Regions from separate parts of the Paenibacillus diazotrophicus genome, predicted to be linked through region 1. Evidence: riboswitches for the same ligand, from Rfam matches in the RefSeq annotation. Region 1 holds a riboswitch; each other region holds the start of a gene.
The links. Region 1 has a riboswitch for cyclic di-GMP ahead of ACAN54_RS17880 (anti-repressor SinI family protein). Riboswitches for the same ligand answer to the same signal wherever they lie in the genome.

Region 1 (5,679 bases):
TGGCGAAGTCACCATACTGTGCTTCCCAGATTACGAAGGTTTCTGGCGCGAATACATTGTAGCCATATTCGTAGCCAAGTACCGAGGCTTCCGAGAGGGGACTGTTATACACCCCGAAGGAGGCCTTGGAATCACTGAGCTGGTGGAGCGGAGAGAACAGCGCGCCGGTCTCGCTGTCGTGCAGTACCAGATGGCGGTGGGCAAAGGTCCCGCGCTGGGAATCCTGACCGCTCAGGCGGATCGGTGTTCCATCCTTCAGGATGGTGGCGAATGCCAGGGTTTCGGCCAGTGCCCAGTCCACCCGTTCCCCGTCATTCAGCGCATCCTTGCGGCGCTGCAGAATCCGCTCCAGCTTCGGATAGACCTTGAAGCCGTCCGGTACGGTCAGCAACTCACGGTTGATCTGCTGGAGCGATTCCAGCTGTACCGCGGTAGATTGCGGCTGGGTTACCTCCGTCTCAAGCGGCACAGAGTTCTTGGCTTCACCGTTCTTGCGCTTGCCCTCCTTCATCAGATCGAAGGCTTCCTGCAGCACTTTCTCGGCATCCGTGTTCATCTGGTTCACATCATCTGCTGTAATGAGCTTCTCCCGCTGCAGGCGCTCTGCATAGACACGGTAGACGGTCGGATGGTTCCGCACTCTGCCATATACGATCGGCTGAGTGGTCTCTGGATCATCCATCTCATTATGGCCGTGGCGGCGGTATCCGATCAGATCGATTACGAAATCCTTTTTGAACTGGTTGCGGTAGGCACAGGCCAAGCGGACAGCCGAGATGCAGGCTTCCGGATCATCGGCGTTGACGTGAACCACAGGAATTTCATAGCCTTTGGCAAGGTCGCTGGCATAATGGGTGGAGCGGGAATCTTCACTCTCGGTAGTGAAGCCAATCCGGTTGTTGACGATAATATGCACCGTACCACCGTTGGAGTACCCTTTGAGCTTGCCGATGTTGAGCGTTTCCGCAACAATCCCTTCACCCGGAAAAGCGGCATCCCCGTGCATCAGCACGGCCATGGCCTTGTTCGTGTCGAGCTGCGGCAAACCCGCAGATTTCCGGTCTTCCTGGGCTGCACGGGTGAATCCTTCAACGACAGGATTGACGAATTCCAGATGGCTCGGGTTATTGGCCAGGGTGATACGTGTCCGGACAGTCTCGCCTTCGCGTACGGCACGGTCAGCACCCAGATGGTATTTCACATCGCCGGTCCAGCCATAGTTAATCCCCATGGAGCCTTCAGAAGGGAAGAGCTCCTTGTTCGGGGAGTGATGGAATTCCGAGAAAATAATATCATAAGGTTTGCCGAGTATATGAGCCAGCACATTCAGACGCCCGCGGTGGGCCATACCCATCAGAATATGCTCTGCGCCATCATGCGCTGCGGCACGGACAATCTCGTCCAGCATGGGCACCAGCGCGTCATTGCCTTCCAGGCTGAAGCGTTTCTGGCCGACAAAAGTCTTATGCAGGAAGGTTTCGAACTGCTCCACCTGGATCAGGCGGTTCAACAGTTCCTTGCGTTCGGTATTATTCAGTGGAGCAGGAGAGCTGGTGGATTCCGCCTGGCTGTTCAGCCAGCGAAGCTCCTGTTCGTCATGCACATGTCCGAACTCGTAGGCAATAGTCTGCGTATACGCCTGACGCATCCGGTGAACGGCATCCCACGCGGTATGGACATCCGGCGGTGAATTCTCCCAGATCAGCGAAGCAGGCAAGGCAATCAGGTCCTCGCGGGTCAGATCATAAGTCTCATAATCCAGCCACTTCGCCATGGGGTTGTTCCCCTGCTCCAGCGGATCGATATTGGCGGCCATATGGCCATATATACGAATATTGGTGATTAGCTTGGAAGCTCGTACGGCCTTTCGAAGCCACTCGGTGCCTCCCGAAAGAGCAGGCTGCGGGTCCGGAACAGTATCCGGAGCGAGCGGAGGAGGGCCCGATACAGTGAATAAATCGCGGTAATGATGTTCTACGGATGAGGGATCATGAACAAATTGCTCATATTTCTCTTGAATGTAGCCCAGATTGGGGCCGTGATACTTACTCCAAATGGATTCGTTATAGGGCTCTTTTACTGCCATGAATACATCCTCCTAACGGATGAACTCCACGTGCCGCATGTGGCTTGAGCGATGGGTGGAGCTGCGATGTTTGCGGTTTCATTCCTCATCTTATTGTGCTACTTTCAAGGCATGTAATCAATTCATACTTTCGGGGAATCCGTTCGCAAAACGGCATGATTCAGTCCATGAATGATGAAAAAGAGATATCGGTTGCCAGAAGGTGGTTCTGAATCGAACTCTACGGTAATAATTACCCATGTATAACCGTATATGCTCCTAAAACTCTTTCTAAAGTCATAGCTCTTGGACAAATCCCAGCAAAAAAACTATTCTTTTGCACTACTTACACTAAAAAAATTCCCAGAAATCGACACACTTTTCTTGTAAGATATTATATAATGTAGTTGCGGATAACGGTTTCATTTATTTCTAACCAGATCCTTTCATGTAAAGGATCCAGTAAAGGGTAAACCTGCTGAAAGGCAGGGACACAAAGTCTCGGGTCTAATGTAGAATTCTCTATCTACTACGACGGCTGGACTGCCTGGGGACGCAAATATTCTAGGAGGAGATATCTTGGAAAAGTCCAACCAGGGAAATGACGGAGAACTGCTGATGGGTGATCTGGATCTAGAATGGGTGTATTTGCTGATGTCGGCGAAGAAGGCAGGCATCGATGCGGATGAAATCCGCCGGTTTTTAAGAGAAAAGTCAGCGTTGCAGGCGATGTAGGGGCGTTCACTTTGCGGGAATACATACAGAAAAGGGCATAGCGGTCATACGCTGTGCCCTTTTCTGTATCGTTTACGAACAAACGGCCATTATTGATCCTTTTGCTCCAGACGCCATTTTTGATAATCTAGGAACTCTTTGAATTCCCGCTTGCTTATACCGGAAGCCATGGCTTCCTGAACGAGTCGGAACCATTCGCCATCTAGTGCGGATTCGTCAGTTTCTGAAGGGTCGCCGTAGAGCAGGCTGTGAATAGACACCTGGAGCGCATCGGCGATTTTTTCGATAAATTGAATTGAGGGGTTGGATTGAATATTTCTTTCTACATTGCTTAAGTATGATTTTGCCACATCTGCCTTGTCCGCCAATTCGGATAAAGACCAGCCTTTTTCCAGACGGAGTTGGTGGATGCGACTTCCCATATTATCCGGCACGATTGCAACGCCCCTCCGTACTTTTTGTTAAAATATGAGGATTAGGTTCTGCACCATCATCATCCTTATATTTCTCGCTGAAACGGCCCCCTGAAGCAATACGGGGTATTGCTGCTTCGGAATTATACGCTTGTAAAGGAATGCGCAGCCGTTTCCACTTGTCAGTATAACAAATTTCCGTAAAATGGACAAAAATCAACGTAATAAGGGGCAAAAGCAGCCTATTCTGCTCCGGAACCGGAATCAGAACAGGCTGCTTTCAGATTGCAGTCGGCTATGGATTAATAGTCTTTTTTAGGGCCTTGCTTCGCTTCGAAGTTCCAAGTCAGTTTCAGCTTATCCTTCTGGAAGTAATTCTGTACTTCACCGTTATCTACGAACTCGAACTTAACCGTAAAGCTATCGCTGCTATTGGCTTTGATACCATCGGCTTCCGTCCAGATCTGATCCAGGCCGGTATTGTTTACAAGATCAGGGGTTTGGCTCTTCAGGGCATCCAGTGTGGTTTCGTACACAACAACTTCCGGTGTGAGAATTGTTCCTTTATCATTGTTCTTCAGGAATTTGACCTTGATGAATTTGCTGAGATCTACACCGTTGTTGTCACCGAGGGTATCGGTAACCTCTGTGGTAGTTTTGAGCAGAATAGAGCCGATATCAAGGGTTCCGTCATTTTTGAGCTTGAAGGATCTGGTTACAGTATCACCCGGTTTCAGGTTAGGGATATCTACGATGACGGAGGGATCCGAGTTCAGATCCAGTGTGCCGGCCGCAAAAGTTGCTGTACTTGTAGCGGTGTCACTGAAATATGCAAAGGTACCTCCCCCAATCAAAGACAAACCGAGTGCTGCCGACGCCATACCAAAACCCAATGTTTTTTTGATACCCATATTCATATTCCTCCTTTGATTTGTGAAGCGAATGATAAATGTATATATTGTATCTTCCGTTTCGTAAGCGGAAGCGGACAACCGGATCAGGGCTGTGTGTCAGTTCCCGGAGGTGTCTCCAGAAGTGGGGTGTTCTTTTTCTCAAGAGCCGTAAGAGCTTTCCATGAGCTGTAGAGCGCATAGAGCAGGAGCAGTAATCCAGGTACGATCATCAGAACCACACTGCCTGCTTTGGAGGCGGCGAAATTCATGGCATATCCTATATAAGGAACGGTAACACCGGTGTACTCGGCCACGATATTTCCGGAACTTACGGGTGTCATATCCGCAGCGTCATTATTATCGCCTTTTGTATGATAGATGACCTCGCCGTTAGCATTCTTGGCTGAAGCATCCACAATACGGTGAGTGATCAGAATATTGCCCTCGCTAAGAAAGGTAATGACATCCCCTTTTTTGAACCGGGTCATATCTCCTCCGGGCTTCAGGGCGACAATGGATCCGGTTTGAATACCAGGCTCCATTGAACCGGAAAGCACCGATTTTATCTCATATCCAAAAAGGGTGGGTTCGCCTCCCGAGGCCCTGGACACCACAACAGCTGCTAGCAGTACCACAAAGATCAAAATCATCAATGCGGATAATATCTGGCTGATTATTTTTTTGATAAGCATGTCAGTCTCCACCTTTATTGAGTTGTGGCTCCGAAGGTGATGCAGTCTTTTGCGGACCTGTCATCGGAGACTCTGTTGCCTGGGGTTGTTCGGAAGGTATCTCTACCACATCCCCATCCGGAGGGGTAATCTGGTCGCCCGCAGTAGGTGCCGGAGTGGCGCTGGCTTCAGGTTCCTTAACGGTTTCAGGCTTAGGAGAGGCCTCAGGTGTAGGAGTAGCTTTCGGCTCAGGAGTAGGTGATGCTTCCGGTTTGGAAGAGGCTTCCGCTTTGGCCTTCTCTTCGTCTTCCTTCTGCTGTTTCTCGAGGGCTGCCTTGGATTCTTCCTCCAGCTTGGCCTTATCCAGTTCTTCCTGGCGGGCCTTCTCGATCTCTTCAAGCCGCTTGACGCGGGTCTGGCTGATCAACTGCTGCTGCTGCTCCAGTCCTGATATGCTGGCTGTTGTAGTCTCAATGGCACTGTTCAGCTCTGCCTCCAGCTTGTCATAGGCAGACATTAGCTCTATGGATAACTCTTCCTTTGGCTGGTTGAAAGCAGTCAGGATTGGAAAGAGCTCTGACGGTTCTTCCAGGCTGGAATTGAATGGGTTGTAGACAGCTTCATTAACCGTTAAGGATAATGGAGTATTGCGGTTCTGGATGGACTCGAGATAACGAAGGATTGCCGCTATGGAAGCCGTAAAGGATTCAGAGAGCACGCCGCTTTGACTAAGGCTGTTCTGCATTTCGTCAAAAAATTGCTTATCCCTGATTTCCATACAATTGGGATCGAGCTCGATCATATATCCTCCAATCTGTGCCACAACTGCAGCAGCAGCGCTGATCTCTGCGTGAATCCCGTTCCAAATCTCACGGTTGGCGGCCTGCTGCCCCTCGATAGCA
Region 2 (5,679 bases), on a different contig from region 1:
CCAAGGGAAGTACACCATCCTGCGGCATGGCAGACAAATAGCTTAGTAGCCCTGCTATTTAGCAGGGCCATCGGACTTTTAGGATTTTAAAATTGTAACGTCTTAACCAGTATCGGCGTTCGGTGATGAATTCAGCAGTACTTAGGAAGCGGAAGGAAGGAACAGTGCGCTGGCAGGGACCGTCCCCTTGACTTGACTAGGACTTTCCCACATCAGCCGCGCTCTTGCATCCCCTTGATTCTCATAATACTCCACTTTGATATCATATAGTTGCCCGGCCTCCAGGCTTATGCTTCCCATGCGTTCGGTCCCGCTTTGCTTCATCCAGCTGTCAATTACAAGAGTGTTATTGATCCAAACGCGGACACCATCATCTGTTGTTGTGTAAATCTGATAAGTTTCGCTATACAGCGGTTTAATCTTGCCGCTCCATCTTACGGAAAAGTAATCAATGCCAATCGTTGCATCCGGTGTACCCAGCCGCCAGTTGAAATCCACCAAAGCATCGGTGCGTACAAGTGCCGGAGTACCAGTTAACTGCATATTATTGAAATATTCCGCCTGCAGTCCGTTGGCTGCAGGAGCCGCCGCCAAGTCCAACATTGGTACTTGGATGGGTACTGGGGTCGGTGTTGGTGCCGGTGTTGCGACCGGCGTTGGTGCCGGTGTTGCGACCGGCGTTGGTGCCGGTGTTGCGACTGGCGTTGGTGTCGGTGTCGTGACCGGCGTTGGTGTCGGTGTCGCGACCGGCGTTGGTGCCGGTGTCGCGACCGGCGTTGGTGCCGGTGTTGTTGCTTCGGTAAGAGTGAGTGATGCTATACTTGCGGAGGCTACTGAATTATTCACGAACAAAGCACTTGTTGGAACGGTAGCTTTGACTTGACTTGGGCTTTGCCACATCAGACGAATATTCGCATCGCCTGTATTTTCGTAATATTCCACTTTAATATCATAGAGTTGGCCTGCCTTCAAAGCGATCGTTCCGATACGCTCGGTTCCGCTTTGTTTGGTCCAGCTGTCGATTACGGCTGTTCCGTTAACCCAGACCCGGATACCATCATCAGACGTAGTGATAATCTGATAAGTTTCACTATACAAAGGTTTGATCTGCCCGGTCCAGCGGATCGAGAAAGAATCCACTCCAAGCAAGGTGTCAGGTGCTGCCTGACGCCAGTTAAAATTGAGCAAAGCATCGTTACGAACCAAAACAGGTGTACCCGATAGCGTCATGTTTTTGAAGTATTGTCCCTGAAGACCGTTCACAACAGGCGTCTGTGCCGAGTTATCCGGCGCCGGCGCAGCTGTTGGTACAGGCGTTGGGCTCGCTGTTGGTGTTGCGGTCGGTGTAGCCGTTGGTGTCGCGGTCGGTGTTGCGGTTGGTGTAACCGTTGGCGTTGCGGTCGGTGTGGCCGTTGGTGTTGCGGTCGGAGCAACGGTCTGAACGAACCCCGCTTTATATTTATCAAGCGTTACGGTGTAACTGTCACTCATAAAGCTTTTGATAGTATCCGTAGTATTGTTATCATAGAGCATTTTTCCCCAGTTCATCATGTATACCCATTTTTTCTGATAAAGCTGGAGCTTGGCTGTACTTGGCATTTCACCGTTTTCACCGATAGCAATAGGCTTGCCGTTCGCAAGAATTGCCAGGTTGTCATGATACTTGTTCATATAATCATTGTTATATATGTCTGCTGCAAGGATGTCTACCTTATTTGCTCCCGGATAGGTCAGTTCATATGGATCTGACCAAGCATTAGGAGCGTTAGGGTTCCACACCCACAGCAGGTTGTTTAATTGATGAACGCCCACAAAACGCTCATACATAATATTCCAAAGTGCCGTGTAATTGCTCTTCTTCCCCCACCAGAACCAGTCACCGTTCATTTCGTGATAAGGTCTCCACAGTACAGGAACACCTGCGTCCCGCAAACTCTTGAGTGAAATTGCCACTTTATCCAGATCGGCGATCAGGCTGTTATATTCAGCCGTTCCCGGTGTTACATACTTATTGAAGTCTGCTTGGCTGAGCGTCTTCTGCACATTGGACCATAGATAGGAGGTCCCCGGCAGTTGCTCATGGAAGGTCATAGCGACGATACCGCCATTTTTATACCAGTTGATCGCACTGTTCACTACATTTTTACGCTGAGTTGCTGCTGTACTTTCCGACTGGCCGTTGATCACACCAAGTTCAAAACCATGGAGGGCAGCGAATTGTCCGCTGGTTCCCTTCAGTTTGTTACTGTACTCATCCGGGCTCTCCAGGTAGTCATGTTGACCTGTAATAATGCCTTTGCCTGTAATGGCGTACAGATCATTAAGCAGCTTAACGGCTCCTGCTGAAGCACTCGGATTAACCGGCGCTGAAGAGCTCGAAGCAGCTGCAGTGGAAGGTGCAGTCCCCAAACCCAGTGGAACAGCAGTCAAAAACAGGGCAAGCGATAAAATGGTGCACAGTAGACGCGACTTACGGTAAGTAGTCAAAATTCATCTTCCTTTCGGTAGCCAGGCTGCCACTCTTTCGAAGGCCCTATAGCTTTGCGTCCCTATCTTTCGAGTAGGTTTGCCTTTTTCGTATTGGAAGGAATTATCCCTCTTACCGTAAGTATCGTCGCTATTTAATTTTTAGTTTAGAGCATTAATGAATTTTTCTTAATAATTGGTTCTTAATACCTGTTTTGGATTTGTCACCATTGGGTAAATAGATAGTTTAGCCCTAGGTTACACCCTGTCCTATACAGAAACCGGGACGTTTCGGTCGAATTCTACAGCATGTTTCGCGCTGTTATTTTTAAGAAATAAATTGATGAAGTGCAATGTCTTTCCAGTCCAGCGTTATGCGGATATTATCCTCTTCCACCAGCTCTGAGCCGGTCTGTACTTCAATGAACTCCACATCTGTCAGTGCCAGGATTGCATGCTTTGTACCTTCCGGTATGCGCACCACATCTCCCGCTTTCACATTATGCATCTTCTCATTCAGCACAATGCTGGCTTCACCGCTGACGATCGTCCAGATTTCACTGCGTTTATGATGGAGCTGATAGCTGATATTTTTACCTTCGGCGATGAAAATCCGCTTGGTCAGCACCTCGTTGCCCTCATCATATTTCACATAATCAATAACCTTGTAATGACCCCAGCGGCGTTCCTCGTACATCGGTCTTTGTTCAAAAGATTTCAGCACTTCCTTGATCCGCGGGCTTTCTGCTTTGTGAGTGACCAGAATACCATCCGGGCTGGCTGCGATGATTAAATCCTTTGCGCCGATTACTGTAATCGGAATATCCAGTTCGTTGATCAGGCAGGTTCCTTCGGAATCGGCAGTCACGAACCCTTTGCCCACGTGATTGCTGCTCATCTCCTCGGTGAGGGTATTCCAGGTGCCAAGATCCTTCCAGAAGCCGGCGTAAGGCTGAACTACGATGTTCTCCTCTTTTTCCACCACTTCATAGTCAAAACTGATAGAACTCAGCAATTTATATTGCTTCTGCAGCTCCTCATAATTCAAAGGCAAGCCTTTACGCTGCAAAATATCCAGCAGATATCCCAGACGGAAAGCGAATACTCCGCAGTTCCACAGCGCGCCCTTGCTGATCAGCTCCTCAGCCTGTACACGGTCCGGCTTTTCCTGGAAGTGACTCACCTGCAGATAACCGCTTGCCGCAGCTTCGTCGCTGGTAGGTATAATATAGCCGTATTTCTCGGAAGCCAGTTCAGGAACAACGCCCATCAGCGCCAGGTTTGCACCGCTTTCTTCCATGGTTGCTTCAAGCTGAACGACGGTGTCAAAAAAGGAAGCTTCCACATAAGGATCAACCGGCAAAATGGCTACGGTCTCGCTGGGTGACACTCCTGCCACCGAATATAGATAAGCTGCAGTCAATGCGATGGCCGGGAAAGTATCACGACGTTCCGGCTCCACAATGATTGGCACCTCTGAGCCGAGCTGGCTCTGTATCATCTCCACTTGGCTGCGGCCGGTCGCCAGGAAGGAGGATTCTGCCATCCCTGTCTCCTGCAGCTGTCTCCATACACGTTGTACCATGGATTCCGGTTCACCCGCCGGACTTTGCAGTACCTTCAGAAATTGCTTAGAACGTGAGTCATTGGACAGTGGCCAGAGACGTTTACCAGAACCGCCAGATAGAAGTACCAGTTTCATAAGTGAACCCTCCTATTTATGTTTTGTCGCGATAATATCGGATTGTTATTGTGAGCTTCTGTCGTAAAAAGATTAAGACTTAACTGTAACGGGAGTCACTGCAAGGAACATTTGGACTTTCGGCCGCTGTTGTCACCAGATTTCTTCGATTAGACTGCTAAGCGCAGTTGAAATCCGGTGACAAAGGCGGTCGCTTCCGCTCCTACAGTTCCAAAATTCCTCTCCGTTCCTTCCCTTAACAGCTTCCAAAGCTTAATGCATTTGCAGGTGAAGCTCACTGCTAAAGATCAGCTATTGCTGCTTGTATGCACGGCAGTTAAGAGCAAGCAAGAGCAGATCAGATCAAAGGATTAGATCGCTCCGGCTACGCTGGGAGAGTAGCCGCTAAGGCCCCCCATTTGCGGGCGTCCGACGGAATGATATTCGATGCCGGTGCCTTCGATCTGCTCCTTGGAGAAGACGTTACGGCCATCGATCAATACTTGGCGGCGCATGCTGCCTGCAAGCTTATGCAGATCAATGTCCTTGAACATACTCCAGTCGGTCAGCAAGCATACTGCATCACTGCCTTCCGCAGCTTCTTCCGGCAGTGCGCACCAGCGAAGCTGAGGATGATCGTATTGCTGTCTGAAGTTATCCGCAGCAATCGGGTCGTACAGCTTCACTGTGGCACCTTCGGCCACCAGGGCTTCCACGATTTCACGGGCAGGTGCTTCACGTACATCATCGGTGTTCGGTTTAAAAGCCAGACCCCATACACCGATCACTGCACCACGCAAGCTGCCCAGCGATTCATGCAGCTTGGAGATGATCATGAACCGCTGTCCCTTGTTCACTTCAACTACGGATTTCAGCAGCTTGAACTCATAGTCCACGTTGCCCGCAATCTGGATCAGCGCATTGGTATCTTTCGGGAAACAGGAGCCTCCATAACCGATGCCGGCCTGCAGGAACGAGGAGCCGATTCTCCGGTCCATCCCCATGCCTTCCGCCACCAGGGTTACATCAGCTCCCACTTTTTCGCAAATGTTGGCAATCTCATTGATAAAAGAGATCTTAGTTGCCAGAAAAGCATTGGATGCATATTTGATCATTTCCGCACTGCGGATATCCGTTACGAACACATTTTCCGTGAAGCCCTGGTGAAGCTGGCGCATCGTAGGCTCAAGCTCTGGGTTATCAAGTCCGATGATAATCCGGTCAGGATGGAGCGTATCGCGGATGGCCGAGCCTTCACGCAGGAATTCCGGAGCGGAGACGATGTCGAAGGGATGATTCGTGTGGGAGGCGATAATGCCGCGGATTTTTTCGTTCGTGCCAACAGGAACTGTCGACTTGGTCATGATGATTTTATAACCTTCCATCGCTTGGGCGATCTCTATGGCTGCACCTTCGATATATCTCAGATCTGCTTCGCCGCCTGGTAGTGAAGGTGTCCCTACGGCCAGAATGACGATATCGGAGCGTCTTACTGAATCCTGCAGATCGGAGGAGAATGACAGCCTGCCCTC
Region 3 (5,679 bases), on a different contig from region 1:
GCGGGTACCAACTTGAAAGTCATTGGCCGTGCCGGTGTTGGTGTTGATAATATCAAGCTCGAGGCAGCTACACAGCGCGGTGTCGTTGTTATCAACGCTCCTGACGGCAATACAATCACAACTTGTGAGCATGCTTTTGCCATGATGATGGCACTGGCCCGCCACATTCCTCAGGCATACGCCAAGACCATTTCCGGTGTATGGGACAAGAAAACTTTCCTGGGTGTAGAACTACGCGGCAAAACCCTTGGTGTACTTGGTATGGGCCGGATCGGCAGTGAAGTGGCTAAACGTGCCAAAGCCTTCGGTATGAATATCCTTGCCTATGACCCGTTCCTGACCGCTGACCGCGCGGAAAAGCTGGAAGTGAAGCTGGCTTCGGTAGATGATATCGTACGCGGTGCGGATTTCATCACTGTTCATACTCCGCTTACCCCGGAGACCCGCCACATGATCTCCGGTCCGCAATTCGAAGTTATGAAAAAAGGCATGCGCATCATCAACTGTGCCCGCGGTGGTGTTATTGATGAAGTGGCGCTGGTTGAAGCCATTGACAGCGGCATTGTAGCTGGTGCAGCCTTTGACGTATTCGAGAAGGAGCCGCCGCAGGCTGATCATCCGTTCCTTTCCCATCCCAAAATCATCGTAACACCTCACCTCGGTGCTTCCACCGTAGAAGCCCAGGAGAACGTTGCTATCGACGTATCAGAGCAGGTGCTGCATATTCTGCGCAATGAGCCATTCATCAACGCTGTGAACATCCCTCCGGTCGCTCCTAGCGTGATGAACAAACTTCAGCCTTACTTCACACTTGGTGAAAAGCTGGGCAGCTTCGCCACTCAGCTTACCGATGGCGCGATCCGCGAAATCCAAGTGGAGTATGCCGGTGATTTGTCTGATGTAGATACACAGCCCCTAACCCGCTATATAGTCAAAGGGGTACTTTCCCGTCACTTTGGAACGGATGTGAACATCGTTAATTCGATGCATCTGGCTAAAACCCATGACGTGAATGTTGTTGCAACACAGGCATCCAAGACGAAGGGTTTCACCAACCTCATCACCGTTACACTGAAAGCCGATCCTGATGAAGAGCGTCTGGTGGCAGGAACACTGTTACAGGGTTATGGGGAACGAATTGTACAGGTTAACAAGTTCCCGGTCGATATCGCTCCAGAAGGCCATCAGATTGTGATTTCACATAACGATAAACCGGGTATCATCGGTGCTGTCGGTACATTGCTTGGGGAAAATGACGTCAATATCGCCTCCATGCAGGTAGGACGTAAAATCGTTGGTGGTGCAGCGATCATGCTGCTTACCGTCGATAAGGCTGTTCCTCAGGCCGTTCTGGTGAAGCTGGCAGGACTGCCAGAAATCAATACTGCGGAAGAAATCATTTTACTGTAAAAAGTCTCTGAATAGGCGCTCTTTGGAACGCTTGCATACGCCTGCTGTTCCAAGGAGCGTTTTTCTATTTCGGTCGTTGCCTGTGAGCCGGAAGAACCAGTGATAACAAACTTGTCTATTTGTAAAAACGATTACATTATATGAAGCAACGCTTTCAATATTAATGCCCGAAAGACCTATAAGAGCATTTTTATGTCAGTTCTTACAATAGACCTCCCCCATGAAAACGCCTATAATATTACAATAACCAACATTATTTTAGGGGGAACTTTTTATGATGGAATGGATGAACAAGCTTCCGTTAAAACAGAGAATTATTGCCGGTTGTTACCTGGTTGCCGCTTTATTCGCTGTCCCTGTATTAATCATGTTTATAGCAATGGGCAAGATGCTTATCGGCATTATCATGGTAGTGGTCTTGGCTGGACTGACTCTCCCTCTCGCACGCTTTATTGAGAGAACGCTTACATCCTCTTTCGACGACATTTCCAACGTAACTCATACGATTGCCAAAGGGGATTTTACAACCCGGGCAGATGAGAACGGTTCCATGGGTGAGGTCAGCCGTTCCTTTAATACAATGATCGACAAGCTAAAAAAAATCCTTACCGAAGCCTCGCAGATTACCCGTCAGGTTATGGATGCCAGCCGCGGGATTGAAGACAAGAATCAAAATCTGAAGATTGTAATGGCCCAGGTCTCCTCCTCTTCCAACGAGCTGGCTCTTGGCGCCAATGAAATCTCCGTAGACATTGCCGAAATGACTGAATCTATCAAGGACATCGAAACCAAGGTTTCGAATTATACTAGCTCTACTAAAGAAATGAATAGACGTTCCGTACATACGCTGGAATTAGTGGAGAAAGGCCGCCTATCTGTTGATACTCAAGCAGAAGGCATGCGTAAAAATATACAAGCTACCCAGAAAGTCGCCGACACGATCGAAGCCCTATCACATAATGCCCAGGGGATCACGATGATCACCAAAACCATTACAGAAATCGCCGAGCAGACCAACCTGCTTTCACTCAATGCATCGATCGAAGCTGCACGCGCCGGTGAACATGGCCGAGGCTTCGCTGTGGTGGCCCAAGAAGTACGAAAGCTTGCCGAAGAATCCACAGCCTCTACCAAAGAAGTATTCAGTCTGGTACGCAGCATTGAGAGCGATATCAAACAAGCGATCGAGAATATTGCTATCAATGAGGAAGTCGTACAAGTGCAAAATGAAATGATCCTTGAAACGGCTAATATTTTTGCCCAGATTGTCCAAAGCGTCCAGTACATAACCGAACAAATAGCTTCTTTTTCCTCCGAGAGCGACCTGATGCTGGAAAGTGCCCTGAAAATTTCCGGAGCAATCGAAAATATTTCTGCGATTACTGAAGAAACTGCGGCAGGAACCCAGGAGGTGTCGGCAGCAATGAACGAACAAATTAATGCGCTGCAATCCGTTGCCGAAGAAACCGAAAAAATGACCCAAGCTGTATTCCAACTCCAGAAAACGATCCATATTTTCAAATTCTAATTCCTTTCCACTTGTGCCGCTTCTAATGAAGCGGTATTTTTTTGTTCACAAAATGCTCGATGTTGATTTCATAAAAATCAGTTTTTTGACAGCAGTTCGAACCGGTAATGGTTTTGCACTTCCTTACACAGGTTTTAGTGAAAGCTTCAAATCTATAAAGAGTTGGATCCAAACGACATCTCGTTCTTAAGTCTTATTAAACTATTAACAATGAGACTCCACCTAATCATTTCAGTCCATAAAGCCTTATCCCGATAATTAATTAGTTCTATAAACCTACACTCATTTAATTCTGATTTTCCTTCACAATTTGTATTTTTAAGATTTTCTTAAATTTTATTTTAGGATAATTTCCGATTACCTGCTCTCTCTTGCACCACATTTTACAATTCACATGGATTGTAAATTTCGTCAAAAACTGAGTTTTTCGGGACAAATATATTGACAAAAGAGGAGTCAGAAATATATTGTAAAGTAAAATTATACATTTTTTATTACCACATATCGGCAAAATTCTCCGAAAGGGAATGACGCAAAGCCATGGATCTACAGTCTCATTTTTATGGGACCATGACAGCCAGGTTGCTGAACAACCGAACGTTTGGGAAACCTCGTTCTTAATGGTTATTCAATGCAGCCGGCCTGTACTCTCTTGAGTACAGGTTTTCTATTTTACTAAATATAAAACATTGGGTGGGTGGATTCTCTGAAAACAGTCGCAGATTATATGGCTGAGGCACTAAAAAACCTTGGTGTAACACATTCTTTTGGCATAATCGGCAAGTCTATTTGTCCTGTAGTTCTGAAAATGGTTGACTATGGGATTGAATTTATTCCCGGCAGGCATGAAGCGAGCTCCGGGTTCGAAGCAGCAGGCTATGCTCTTAAAACTGGCAGATTAGGTGTGGCTTTTGGGACCTCAGGTCCAGGAGGAACTAATCTTCTTACAGCAGCAGCACATGCTAAGGCGAATAATCTGCCAGTGCTGTTCATTACAGGACATCAATCTATCAAGGAACTGGGAATCCCCCAGTGCCAGGATTCTTCTTCCTATCTGGCCGATCTGGCGGACATGTTCAGACCCGCTACACTCTTCAGTAAGCTGGTGGAACGCGGCGATCATTTCGGCACCCTTTTTAATCACGCCGTTTCCATTGCCTTGGGCGGACAGCGCGGACCGGTCCATTTGTGCATCCCGTTTGATGTTCAAACAGAAATGTTGGAAGAATGCCGGATAGTGATCCCTGAGCGCGAACATCTTGTTAATACCGCTAATTTTGAACGTGTAATTTCAGCAATCAATGCTTCCAGTCATCCGCTGATTATTGCAGGCAAAGGGGTTAACCGTTCTCTTGCACACCAAGAGCTCATTCAGCTGGCAGAAACCTTTAACATCCCTGTCGTTACTTCACCAGGTGGCAAAGGCGCAATTCCTTGGGACCACCCGTTGTATCATGGACCGATTGGTGTTGGCGGATGCAAGCATGGTGATGATCTATTGAACCGCAGTGATCTGTATATTGTGCTTGGTTCACGACTGAGTGATATGACCATATGCAATCTAAAGGCTGAAAACCACCCGAAAACACTGATCCAATTTGATGTAGATCCTACCTTTGTAGGGAAAATCCTAACTTCAGAGACCCTCTCAATCGGCGGAGATTTGCGGGACAATTTAGCTTATTATCTTCAAATTTTAGATACTGCTGCTATAAAAAAACACGTAACAGAAGCCGATGTTCATTATGTGGAAGAGCTGCCTGTTCTCTCCAAACTGTCTCTCGCCTCAGTTATGAGCACCTTAAGCGATTTGATACCTTACAACAACACTGTGTTTGTGGATGACGGCAGCCATGGCTTTAACGCCGTGAAATGGTACAACGTGAAAAAACCAGGCAGCTTTGTCTTTGATGCTTATTTTGCCTGCATGGGCAACTCTATTGGCATGGCGATTGGTGCTAAGGTGGCAGCCCCTGAAGAAACGATCGTATGCATTACCGGGGATGGCTGCTTCATGATGCTCGGTACGGAAATCAACACCGCAGTGTGCAAGAATATTCCGGTAATCTTCATCGTGGTGAACAACATGCAGCTGGATATGGCGCTTAAAGGTATGCAAAAGACAACAGGCAGAATCGATGGTACGATCTTCGAAGTACCTATGGATGCCGTGAAATTCGCTGAATCCCTTGGAGCCACAGGCTACAAATGCGAGACTGCAGAACAATTCAACGATGCAATCCAAGCCGCAGTCGCATCGAACCGTGTAGCGGTCATTGAATTGCTGACCGACCGTGATGAAGTGCCTCCAACAGCTCATCGTGTGTTGAATCTCAATTAAAATTACAGCGACGTCAAGAATCATTTCTCTCATGATAGATCCTTGACGCTCATCAGAATGCAGGAGGCTTGTCCGTGGAAAACAACATTAACAGTGGACTTAAACATTTTTCCAACCTATCCGGGGACTATGGTGCCAAGGCGCTTGCGCCTATTAAGGAGCATTTTCCCGAACTGGCCGAGTACATCATGGGCAACGCCTACGGCGACATTTTTCAACGCACAACGATTGGTTCTGACTGGAAGGAAATCGCCGTCATATCGTCTTTGATTACTATGGGCCAATTCGAGCAGCTTGGAGTCCATTATGTGATGGCGCTCAGCGTCGGAATGACTGTGGATCAGATCAAAGGCATCTTACTGCATTTGGTGCCGGTAATCGGTGCTCCAAGAGTCATTTC

Region 2: another riboswitch for cyclic di-GMP. It lies ahead of ACAN54_RS11750 (PA14 domain-containing protein); the one in region 1 lies ahead of ACAN54_RS17880 (anti-repressor SinI family protein).
Region 3: another riboswitch for cyclic di-GMP. It lies ahead of ACAN54_RS25675 (thiamine pyrophosphate-binding protein); the one in region 1 lies ahead of ACAN54_RS17880 (anti-repressor SinI family protein).

Annotation. Positions count from the first base shown of each region.
Region 1 is NZ_JBGJZN010000004.1:228,268-233,946, forward strand. It holds gene ACAN54_RS17875 (2-oxoglutarate dehydrogenase E1 component) at 1-2,086, opposite strand, end outside; cyclic di-GMP riboswitch class I at 2,524-2,616, shown strand; gene ACAN54_RS17880 (anti-repressor SinI family protein) at 2,645-2,800, shown strand; gene ACAN54_RS17885 (helix-turn-helix domain-containing protein) at 2,890-3,222, opposite strand; gene ACAN54_RS17890 (hypothetical protein) at 3,224-3,433, opposite strand; gene ACAN54_RS17895 (TasA family protein) at 3,516-4,124, opposite strand; gene sipW (signal peptidase I SipW) at 4,211-4,798, opposite strand; gene ACAN54_RS17905 (hypothetical protein) at 4,800-5,679, opposite strand, start outside.
Region 2 is NZ_JBGJZN010000002.1:99,162-104,840, reverse strand. It holds gene ACAN54_RS11750 (PA14 domain-containing protein) at 142-2,487, opposite strand; cyclic di-GMP riboswitch class I at 2,501-2,581, opposite strand; gene ACAN54_RS11745 (sugar phosphate nucleotidyltransferase) at 2,795-4,168, opposite strand; gene ACAN54_RS11740 (UDP-glucose dehydrogenase family protein) at 4,519-5,679, opposite strand, start outside.
Region 3 is NZ_JBGJZN010000008.1:246,089-251,767, reverse strand. It holds gene serA (phosphoglycerate dehydrogenase) at 1-1,410, shown strand, start outside; gene ACAN54_RS25680 (methyl-accepting chemotaxis protein) at 1,688-2,938, shown strand; cyclic di-GMP riboswitch class I at 3,435-3,528, shown strand; gene ACAN54_RS25675 (thiamine pyrophosphate-binding protein) at 3,636-5,279, shown strand; gene ACAN54_RS25670 (carboxymuconolactone decarboxylase family protein) at 5,354-5,679, shown strand, end outside.